One region of the Paenisporosarcina macmurdoensis genome, then DNA from elsewhere that is predicted to be linked to it. Evidence: riboswitches for the same ligand, from Rfam matches in the RefSeq annotation. Region 1 holds a riboswitch; the other holds the start of a gene.

What was found. Region 1 has a riboswitch for S-adenosylmethionine ahead of metK (methionine adenosyltransferase). Riboswitches for the same ligand answer to the same signal wherever they lie in the genome.
Region 2: linked by a shared signal. The riboswitch ahead of ACFPYN_RS08535 (methionine ABC transporter ATP-binding protein) and the one ahead of metK (methionine adenosyltransferase) in region 1 are both predicted to bind S-adenosylmethionine.

The regions. Positions count from the first base shown of each region.
Region 1 covers NZ_JBHSRI010000007.1:14,494-20,442, forward strand. Annotated here, with positions in the region: gene ACFPYN_RS06655 (alpha/beta hydrolase family protein) at 1-316, shown strand, start outside; gene ACFPYN_RS06660 (hypothetical protein) at 322-771, shown strand; gene ACFPYN_RS06665 (hypothetical protein) at 789-1,229, shown strand; gene pckA (phosphoenolpyruvate carboxykinase (ATP)) at 1,267-2,853, opposite strand; SAM riboswitch class I at 3,052-3,175, shown strand; gene metK (methionine adenosyltransferase) at 3,375-4,571, shown strand; gene ACFPYN_RS06680 (gamma carbonic anhydrase) at 4,949-5,476, opposite strand; gene ACFPYN_RS06685 (alpha/beta hydrolase) at 5,731-5,949, shown strand, end outside.
Region 2 covers NZ_JBHSRI010000009.1:184,109-190,057, reverse strand. Annotated here, with positions in the region: gene ACFPYN_RS08550 (dicarboxylate/amino acid:cation symporter) at 1-1,066, opposite strand, end outside; gene ACFPYN_RS08545 (MetQ/NlpA family ABC transporter substrate-binding protein) at 1,227-2,045, opposite strand; gene ACFPYN_RS08540 (methionine ABC transporter permease) at 2,101-2,769, opposite strand; gene ACFPYN_RS08535 (methionine ABC transporter ATP-binding protein) at 2,762-3,787, opposite strand; SAM riboswitch class I at 3,874-3,980, opposite strand; gene ACFPYN_RS08530 (thioredoxin family protein) at 4,038-4,346, opposite strand; gene ACFPYN_RS08525 (toprim domain-containing protein) at 4,360-4,701, opposite strand; gene gcvH (glycine cleavage system protein GcvH) at 4,782-5,162, opposite strand; gene ACFPYN_RS08515 (arsenate reductase family protein) at 5,237-5,596, opposite strand; gene ACFPYN_RS08510 (acyl-CoA dehydrogenase family protein) at 5,677-5,949, opposite strand, start outside.

The sequences.
Region 1 (5,949 bases):
TGAAGAACGCAGTGATATGCGGAGGATGATGAAGCGAGTAATTGGTGGAAATCCAAAGAATGCACTTGCAGCATATGATGAACGTCAACCTATTCCACATATTAAACAAATGTCATGCCCACTTTTGATTATCCATGGAATGAAGGATCGTAATGTAGGTTTTGAGCATGCAAGTCGATTAGAAAAAGCATTAGTAAAAGAAGATAAGGTTTTTGAAACGTGGTATTTTAAGGAGCACAATCATTTTTTCCCAATGAACATCAACAAACAAATTATAAGGGACTTAACAAAATGGATGAAACATCAAGGAGGGTAAGTGTAATGAAACATGTTCGAATTCATTTGGAAACGACTCATACAGAGAAAAAATCGTCTGTACCAGTAGATACAAGCTATTGGGAAACGCTTTGGGATACATATACAAGTGATTTTGCCTCAGTCGAAATTCACTGTTGGCAAGAAGAAACTGAGCTACTAGAAGAACTTGCAAAGATATCGGCGAATTCGATTGATCAAGGTCTGGTAAAGTCAGTCACTATTACTTTAAATGAAGATAATTGTAACTATTTACGTAATCACTCAATTGATTCAAACGGTGGAATAAAATGGTTCACTCTATTCTTCTATAAAGAAGATATTCAAATGATGGAAATTGCACAGTATGGCTCTGAAATTGTGCTGTATGGGGTAGATAAAAATGAAGCTGCAGAATTTCAAAAACTCTTCCCTGAAAATGCAGACGCAGAATATTTTAAAGAACACTTAATGTAAGTTGAGGAGGTTTACTTATGGGAAATTTACATATAAAAAATGATACCTTCTCACATGGAAATGAAACACTAAAGCGTTTAAAGAATGTGGACTTCTGGATTCCATTAATGACGGAGTTATTGCCAATTTTTACGGCAATAGAAGTACGGTGTTGGAAAAATGAAACAGAATTGATACAAACCATTAAACCTTATGCACGTACCATTAGAATTGAGACTGATTTAGTCATTTTTACTATGCCACTTAACCACAAGTTAAAAGATTTAATTTTACAATCTGTTAGTAGTGAAACAAATAGTATTCTGTGGTATTCATTACATTTTAAAAAGAATGGGTATCATATTTGTTCTGTAGATGATTATGGTGCTGAACTACATTTCAATCAAATTACGAAAGCAGAAGCTATACATATTCAATCTTTTTTCCAAAACGATACGAACTTTCATTACAAGGAATAAAAAATGGCCTGCACACGAAGTGCAAGCCATTTTTATATTAAATAATCGGTCCGCCTTTTGAGACGATTTCTTCAGCAACTGAGCCGAATTTATTGAAGTTTTCACGGAATTGATCTGCCAATTCTTTTGCTTTTGCGTCATATGCAGAAACATCTGCCCATGCATCGCGTGGATTTAGTACGTTTTCTGGAACACCAGGTACAGCTTTTGGAATCGCTAGCCCGAATACAGAACCTTTGTCTGTTTCTACATTGTCTAATTTACCATCCAACGCCGCGCGCACCATTGCACGTGTATAAGAAAGTTTCATACGTTTACCAACGCCGTATACGCCGCCAGTCCAACCCGTATTTACTAAGAATACTTGTGCATTATGTTCGTCAATTTTCTTTCCTAACATTTCTGCATACACGGTTGCAGGCAATGGAAGGAATGGAGAACCGAAACAAGTTGAGAACGTAGCTTGTGGAGTCGTGATTCCACGCTCAGTTCCTGCAAGTTTCGATGTGAAACCGCTTAAGAAGTGGTACATTGCTTGTTCTTTTGTTAATTTACTGATTGGAGGCAATACGCCAAATGCATCAGCTGTTAAGAAAATGATTGTATTTGGATGACCGGCTACAGAAGGGTCAACAATATTATCAATTGCTTGTAATGGGTAAGCAGCACGTGTGTTTTCAGTTAATGAGATATCCTCGTAATTAGCAATACGTGTATCCGGATCCACTACTACGTTTTCTAATACTGATCCAAAACGGATCGCATCGAAAATTTGTGGTTCATTTTCACGTTTTAAGTTGACTGCTTTTGCATAACAGCCTCCTTCAATATTGAATACACCATTATCTGACCAGCCATGCTCATCATCACCGATTAACTTGCGATCAGCATCAGCTGATAACGTCGTTTTTCCAGTTCCAGATAAACCAAAGAATAAGGCAACATCACCTTTTTCGCCAACGTTTGATGAACAATGCATAGATAAAATGCCTTGTTCAGGAAGTAAATAGTTCATAATAGAGAAAATTGATTTTTTCATTTCTCCAGCATATTCTGTTCCACCAATTAAAATGATGCGTTGTTCCATTGAAACAATGATGAATGCTTCAGAAGCAGTACCATCGATTGCTGGATCAGCTTTAAACGTAGGTGCATAAACAATAGTAAATTGTGATTCATGAACTGCCAATTCTTCTTCCGTAGGACGAATAAATAATTGGTGTGCAAATAGGTTATGCCATGCATATTCATTAATTACTTTGATAGAAAGGCGAGATTCTTTGTCTGCTCCTGCAAAGCCATTAAAAACAAATAGTTCTTCTTTCGATTTTAAATATGTAACAACCTTCTTATATAAAGAGGAAAAAATTTCGGATGAAATCGGTTGATTTACTGTACCCCAATCAATCTTGTCTTTTGAGATATCTTCTTCAACAACATATTTGTCTTTAGGAGAACGTCCTGTATATTTCCCTGTCTCTACTTTTACAGCTCCAGTTGATGTTAAGACAGCTTCTCCGCGTAATGTTGCTTTCTCCACTAATTGTGGTACTGAAAGTTGTACATGCACGTTTTTGCCATTTAACAAGTCGTTCAGTTCGTTGATAGTGTTCACTGAATTCATGTATATGTACCTTCCTTTTTCTTATATTCCCAATCCATTGGGGTGTTTTTTTATTCGTTGATTAGTATAACACATTCCGCTCATTAAACTACACTAATAGCCTAATTAAATTCCTCTTAAATTTCTCTTTAATGAAGAATAATAAATAATATTTGACATAGAGGGATTAGTTTATTATGATGTAAAACTGAACGGATACTCTTATCCCGAGCTGGTTGAGGGGTCAGGCCCTATGAAACCCGGCAACCTGCAGTTATGAAGTAAGTAGTAATTAGCAAAGGTGCTGAACCTGAAGCAAGGTGTATTCCTTGGATGATAAGAGTGAAAGATGCCTATTAATGTATACTTTCCTCATGTGATTTACGTGAGAGAGGGTTTTTTTTATGACATCTCCCTTTATCCTCGTGTGCAGAAGCCCGATAAGGCGGAAGGTTTTAATCGACTGAATAAGCTGAACATGGGAAATGAGTACCGTTTGAATTTTCCGAGAGAAATCTCGAAGGATATAGGAGGAAATACCAATGACAAATCGTCGTCTATTTACATCAGAATCAGTAACAGAAGGGCATCCAGATAAGATTTGTGATCAAATCTCAGATGCAATTTTAGATGCAATTTTAACTGAAGATCCTAACGCACGTGTTGCATGTGAAACGACAGTAACAACAGGTTTAGTACTGGTTGCTGGAGAAATCACAACAACAGCTTATGTGGATATTCAAAAAGTTGTACGTGAAACAGTCCGCGAAATCGGCTATACACGTGCAAAATATGGTTTTGACTCAGAGACTTCTGCAGTATTAACTGCAATCGATGAGCAATCTCCTGACATCGCTATGGGTGTTGATAGAGCATTAGAGGCGCGTGAAGGCTCTATGACTGATTCAGACATCGATGCAATCGGAGCAGGTGACCAAGGTTTAATGTTCGGTTTTGCTTGTAATGAAACACCGGAATTAATGCCACTTCCAATTAGTATGGCTCATAAGTTAGCTCGTCGTTTAGCGGAAGTTCGTAAAGAAGAAGTATTATCATATTTACGTCCCGATGGTAAAACACAAGTCACGGTTGAGTATGATGAAAACAATAAACCGTTGCGCATTGATACAATTGTTATTTCAACTCAACATCACCCTGAAGTAACGCTTGAGCAAATTCAACGTAACATTAAAGAACATGTCATTAAACCTGTTGTACCAGCAGAATTAATTGACGAAAATACAAAATACTTTATTAATCCAACTGGTCGTTTCGTAATTGGTGGACCTCAAGGTGATGCTGGCTTAACAGGACGTAAAATTATCGTAGATACTTACGGTGGTTATGCACGTCACGGTGGCGGAGCATTCTCTGGTAAGGATCCTACAAAAGTGGATCGTTCAGCAGCATACGCAGCACGATACGTAGCAAAAAACCTTGTAGCAGCAGGACTAGCTGACCGTTGTGAAGTTCAACTTGCTTATGCAATTGGAGTAGCACAACCGGTATCGATCGCTATCGACACATTCGGTACTGGCACAGTTAGTGAATCTAAACTTGTTGAATTAGTTCGCGAGTTATTCGACCTACGACCTGCAGGTATCATCAAAATGTTAGATCTTCGTCGTCCGATTTACAAACAAACTGCTGCTTACGGGCACTTTGGTCGTACAGACTTAGATGTACCTTGGGAAAAAACAGACAAAGCTGCTCTTTTGAAAGAAAAAGCTGGCGAATAAAACAAAACTGTTCCGGATTAATCCGGAACAGTTTTTTTCTGTAGAAAAATGGGTGAATGGTAAGAATTGAGCGGGAACAAATCAATCTTGAGTGGGAAAATATTTTTATAATAGGATTGATTCCACAACCGCAGCGAAGCGAAAGTCAAACTAATTATCACACGGACATTATGGACAAAAATGGGTGAAGGGAATAAATATAGTGCGAAGGGGAATAAACCAATTTGAAAGGGAATAAACATCGAGTGAAAGGTAATAAATCAATTTGAAAGGGAATAAACACCGAGCGAAGGGGAATAAACCAATTTGAACGACAATATACCAAACAGTTGGTACATATCAAATTAAAAGAGCAGGCACTTAAACGCCTGCTCATTCTATTTAGTACTTGTATTTTGTTGCATCGCTTTATAAATTTGCCCTTTTTCAGCGTATTCTTTTACAATTCGCTTCATATCTAGTCGGTCTTCATCATTTAATTCACGTACGACTTTCGCAGGTCGACCTAATGCAAGCATGCCTGCCGGGATAATCTTTCCTGGAGGAACTAAGCTTCCAGCTCCAATGAATGCACCTTCCCCAATTTCAGCTCCATCTAAAATAATTGAACCCATTCCCACTAAAGCGCCTTGACGAATTGTACAGCTATGTAAGGTAACTTGATGTCCAATGGTTACTTCATCTTCTAAAATTAAGGGTGCAGCGGGGCTTTGATGTAAGCAACATAAGTCTTGTATGTTTACTTTGCGACCAATCCTTGTTGAGTTAACGTCTCCACGAATCACGGTATTAAACCATATTGTGGACTCTGGACCGATTGTCACATCCCCACTGATTGTGACATAATCAGCAATATAAACAGTTGGATCGATCAAGGGTGTTTTATTATTAAAAGAGTAAATCATGTTATTTCCTCATTTCTTATTGCGGTATGGTTTCATTATACAAAAAAAGAGGAACATACATAAGTCGACTTGTTTATGTAGATGAGTTTACAGAACATTAGTAGATAAAGAAGAATGAGAGTTATGTCATTTGTGACGAAAGCAATGTTCATTTCAGGTCCTTCTTAGTGGCAATTACTTATTGTTTACAAGATCAAGTGGTAAAATTACATCAAGTAATGTCGAGAATTAGAAATAGTAAAGGGGCGCTGTTCATGTGGAAATGGGAAGCTGATGGTCAAGCAAAAGCGGTTATCGCAATTGTACATAGCGCGTATGAACATCATCGTAGATATGCATGGTTAATAGAGAAATTTAGAAGTTCAGGTTTCCATGTAGTAATGGGAGACTTGCCAGGGCATGGAGAAGCATCTAGAAAAAAAGCAGCACATGAAGAAGATTTTAATTCATATGGGACATATATAGACCAATTA
Region 2 (5,949 bases), on a different contig from region 1:
CAATCATTAATGCAACCATCGTTTCATTAAATCCGAGCATTGAACTAAGTAAGCCAATTGCAGCCATAACCGCTCCTCCAGGAACGCCTGGTGCTGCAATCATTGTAATTCCAAGCATGAAGATAAATGGCATGATAGCATTAAATTCAATAGCTTGACCATTTAATAACATGACTCCAATTGCACAGGTTACAAGTGTAATTGTACTACCTGACAAATGAATTGTTGCAAACAGCGGAATTGTAAAGTCTGTTACTTTAGAAGAAGCGCCAGTTTTACGAGATTGAGCTAATGTCACAGGAATAGTAGCAGCTGAAGATTGTGTTCCAAGGGCCGTAAAATAAGCCGGTGACATAATTTTCATAAGCTTTAATGGGTTTTTATTATTTAGAGCACCTGCAACTGAATACTGCATAACGAGCATGACGAAATGTAAAATGATAATTAACACGAATACGATGGCAAAAACAGATAATATTTTAGCCACTTGACCTCCGAAAGTCATGTTCATAAAGATTCCGAAGATATGTACAGGCAGTAAAGGAATAATAACGTTTGCAATTACTTTTTCAATAATGACATTAAATTCATCGAATCCTTTTTTTAGTATGTCACTTTTAGTTGCTGCCATACCAATACCAAATATGAAGGCAAGAAGTAATGCCGTCATGATGCCAACAGCTGGTGGCATATCTACTTTAAAAAACGATGTTGCAAGAAATTCTTCTGGATTTTCAAACGATTCTCCTGAAGAAGAAGAAATGAACCTAGGCAACACATTTTTTGCAACGATCAATGCCATAAATCCAGCGATTATCGTTGAAGTATAAGCAAAGAATGTTGCAAGTCCTAATAACTTTCCAGAACCTGTACCAAGTTGAGCAATTCCTGGAGCAATAAAAGCAATAATAATTAATGGAACAACGAAACCTAAGAAGTTACCGAATAATCCATTGAATGTAGCCATTACTCGAACAACCGCTTCGGGTGCAAACGATCCAACTAAAACACCTAGTGCAATTGCAAGTGCGATTCGTGCTAATAAACCAATTTTAATTTTCTTCATGTTGTCCTCCTTGAATGTACAAGTGTTCTCTCCGAAAAGATGAGATTACTTTAACACACCCACTTACTAAAGTGAAGATGTCCATTAAAAGGCGGAATACTCGGTTTTTTCTGCATAATAAAAAGACGTCGGAATCCGACGTCTTTTTATTTTTATCCTATTATTTAACCGGAACGACCGAGCCGCCCCATTCTTCTAAAATGAAATCTTGAATTTCTTCAGATTTCAATATTTCCACCAATGCTTTAATTTCTTTATTGCCTTCATTGCCTGCTTGAACAGCAATAATGTTTACATATGGAGAATCCGATTTTTCAATTGCGATTGAATCTTCTAACGGGTTCAACCCTGCATCGATTGCATAGTTTGAGTTAATTAAAACCGCATCGCCTTCTTCGTTTTCATACAATTGAACAAGAAGTGCCGCTTCATACTCTGCATCGAATTCCAAGTTTTTTGGATTTTCCACGATATCTTTGACTTCTGCAGTTGTTTTATCCACACCGTCAGCTAATTTTATTAATCCTTCTGCTTCTAACATTGAAAGAACTCGACCATGATCAGCAACAGAATTACTAATTAAGATGGTTGCACCTTCTGGAAGTTCTTCTAACGATTTATATTTTTTAGAGTAAACACCGATAGGTTCAATATGAATTTCGCCTGCATTGACAAAATCATAGCCATTATCTGCGATTTGTGATTCTAAATAAGGAATATGTTGAAAGTAGTTCGCATCCAAATCACCAGATTCTAAATCTTTATTCGGTAAAATATAGTCTTGATAAGTTTCGATTTCAAGGTTAATCCCTTGTTCTTCAAGCAATGGTTTCACTTTTTCTAGGATTTCAGCGTGTGGAGTGTTTGAAGCTCCCACTACTAATTCCTTGCTGTCTCCAGAAGATTCGCTATCTCCACCACATGCTGCTAGTGTGATTGCACTTACTGATAATAATATTCCTGCTACAAATTTCTTCATGATTGTCTCTCCCTTTTCCTGATATATGTGATCGAGTAGGACTCGAAGGCACCAATTATCGTTTATCTGCTTTTGATGTGAATGTATCGCCGATCCATTGGATCATAAAGACAATAATTAAGATCAGAATTGTCGATACGATCGTGACATCTTCACGACTACGTTGGAATCCATCTAAGAATGCCAAGTTTCCTAATCCGCCTGCTCCAATAATACCTGCCATTGCTGTATAGCCAACAAGGGCAACGGCTGTAACTGTAAGTCCTGAAAGTAATGCTGGAAGTGACTCAGGTAATAAAACTTTCCAAATAATTGTGGACGTCTTAGCACCCATTGAGCGAGCTGCTTCGATTACCCCTTTATCAATTTCACGTAAAGCAATTAACACCATACGTGCATAAAAAGGTGCAGCACCAATGATAAGTGCTGGTAATGCTGCATTTGCACCACGAATGGTATCAAGTAAAAACTTAGTAAACGGGATTAACAAAATGATTAAGATGATAAACGGGATGGATCTGAAGATGTTAACAAATGCACCAGTTAACCAATACACTATTTTATTTGCCCATAATTGATGTGGGCTAGTCAGGAATAGCAAAATACCTAGTGCAAGTCCAATGACAAATGTGAAACCAGTGGCCATTGCAGACATATATAGTGTTTCCAGTGAAGCTTCCCACATTTTTTCCCAATCAACATTAGGTAGAAGGTTTTCAATCATGTGAGATCACCTCCGTATGAACATCTTGTCCGTGTAAATAATCTATTGCTTCATCAATCGCTAAGGTAGCTCCATCAATTTGCAGATACAATGTTCCGTATGCGCCATTTTGAGTTTGGGTAATATTTCCTTGCACGATATTCACTTCAACTTGGTATTTTTTAATTAACCTCGAAAGGATAGGTTGTTCTGTTCGATCCCCAACAAACACGAGTTTCACGAGCTTGCCTGAAGGATATTGCTCAATAAGATGAGCGATTGTTTGACTAGCTTCTTCTGGACCATTAACTTGTTCTACAAAGCGTTTTGTAATGTCCTGTTGAGGTGTTTGGAAGATTTCGAGTACTGAACCCATCTCAACTACTTTCCCCGCTTCCATAACAGCAACGCGATGACAGATTTTACGAATAACATGCATTTCATGTGTTATGAGTGCAATCGTTAACCCTAAGCGTTTGTTAATATCCACGAGCAACTCTAGTATTTGATCCGTTGTTTCTGGGTCGAGCGCTGATGTAGCTTCGTCACAAAGTAATACTTCGGGGTTATTTGCAAGCGCACGCGCAATTCCAACACGTTGTTTTTGCCCACCTGATAATTGAGAGGGATACGCTTTCTCTTTCCCAGTTAATCCAACTAGTTCGATTAACTCTTTTACTCGTTCCTTGCGTTTCGTTTTGCTTATTCCTGCAATTTCAAGCGGGAATGAAATATTGTCTTCAACTGTTCGAGACCACAGTAAGTTAAAGTGTTGAAAAATCATGCTAACTTTTTGTCTAGCACTTCGAAGCGCTTGGCCCGAGCTTGATGATATTTCTTGACCGTTAACTGTGACACTTCCGGAAGTTGGTTTTTCTAGTCCGTTTAACAATCGGATTAATGTGCTTTTACCAGCACCACTATAGCCAATAATGCCGAAAATCTCGCCTTGTTCAACTGTCAATGTAACGTCATCTACTGCAATAAGTTGACCATTACTTGTTTTGAATGTTTTTGATAAGTTTTGTAATTGAATCATTCCTCTAGTTCACCTCTGAATTTAAAAAGTCCCTTCCGCAGAAAAGCAGAAGGGACTAATTGCATAGTAATATACGTTAGACCGTTCTCTCATCTTTCAAAGCAAAGTACTTTGAGTGATTTGGCACCATTTCACAAATTGTGTCGGTTGCCGGGCTTCATAGGGCACTTCCCTCAGCCTCTCTTTATAAGAGTTTACGATATTAAGTTTTTGGTTACGAGTGATAATGTAACACGTTCAAAAGTGAACGTCAAATATTTTTTCTCAAACGATCGTATAGATAAGGAACAGATTGGAACGCGTATATTTTTTCGCGGACTTGACCATTCTCAGCAATTAATAAACAAGGTACACTTTCAATTTGCTGGTCTACTGCTATATTTTCTACATAATTCAAATTAGCTTGGCCAATTTTCACACTTGGTAATAGTTCTTCTACCACTTCCATCATTTTAGATGCTACTTGGCAAGTTCCACACATAGGCGCGTATAAATAATAGGCTGCAATATTGGCGCTTTGAGAATTAGATTCCCACTCAGCAGTTGTCCATTCTTTCATCGTCTTCATCCTTTTATGCTATAAATTCCGATTTCACATCAATATTCGCTCCGAGTAAAATGGTCGCTAAGACTTTCATAGGGGTTGTCGCGACTTCACGGTATGTTACATCCGTATATAAATGAAGCGCTTCAGGAAATTCACGTTTAATGAGCGCACGTAATTTCTCCCCTGATTCATCAGCATCTACAAATATATACATTTCCCCTTGCTCGTAAGGAACCAGTAACTCTTCTAAACGCGAGACACTGACTGTTCCGTTCGTGCAAATAATTTCAATAGGCTCTGCGAGAAGTTGTAGTATTCGTTGTTTATCTGAACGACCTTCAACAACTATGACTTTATCTGAAAGCATGGAATCCCTCCAAACTAGACTCATTTATGCGCTAGATATGCAAAAAACGCCGAACAAATGTCGGCGTTTCACAAACAATTTTACTCTTGAGTCATTTTTTCGTATTGCTCAGCCGTCATCAATGAGTCAATTTCAGTAACATCCGTTGGTTCGATAACGACCATCCATGCATTTTCGTATGGAGATTCATTAACAAATTCAGGGCTGTCTTCTAAGCCACTGTTTACTTCAACCACTTTACCACTGATCGGTGCATAAAGTTCAGAAACAGTTTTAACAGATTCAACACTGCCAAAAGGCTCGTTTGTTTTAATATCGTCTCCTACTTGAGGAAGTTCAACGAATACAATATCACCAAGCTCAGATTGAGCGAAGTGAGTAATACCAATGCGTGCTTTGCCATCTTCAACTTTAACCCATTCGTGTTCTTCAGAGTAGCGTAAATCTTTTGGTGTGCTCATTAATACCCCTCCAAATATGTAATATAATCATCTTCAGTTTGACATAATCTTTCCCTAAAAACAAGAACAGTTAATTAGCGTTTCCAATTCTCAATAAAATCCGATTCTTTAAAGCCGACCGTTACTTTCAAGCCATCTGTAACAAGGGGTCTTTTAATTAACATTCCGTCTGAAGACAGCAATTTAAATTGCTCATCGTCTGACATGGTTGGTAGTTTATCTTTCAAGCCAAGCTCACGGTATTTCATGCCACTCGTATTGTAAAATTTCTTAAGGGGCAGACCACTTGTCTCTACAATTTTTTTCAATTCTTCGATTGTAGGCGGTGTTTCTACGATATGTACATCATGATACGATAACCCTTCAGCATCTAACCATGCTTTTGCTTTTCTACATGTACCACATTTAGGATATCCATAATACGTTATTGCCATTCTTCTTCATCCTCCTCAGTTAAATCTATTTTATCAAAAAAAAATCCAAACGCCTCTTGAGAAGCGTTCGGATTTCCTAATTAAACGATATATTTTTCAGCATCGATTATTTTTACAGACGCTTCACGTTTTTTAGCAATCACGTTGTAAGGCGTTGAACGTGTTAATTTACGAAGTGCAGAAAGCATCATACGTAAGTTGTCACCTTCAACCGCAGCAATCAATGTTTCTTTCGCATCTTTTTCTATACTTGCAAATGCTTCTTGACAGAAGATTTGTGTATATAAAAGTTTTTGGTTTGCTTTTTCAACACCAACACGTTGGATTGCTTTTTCTGTACGAAGAACAGCTGA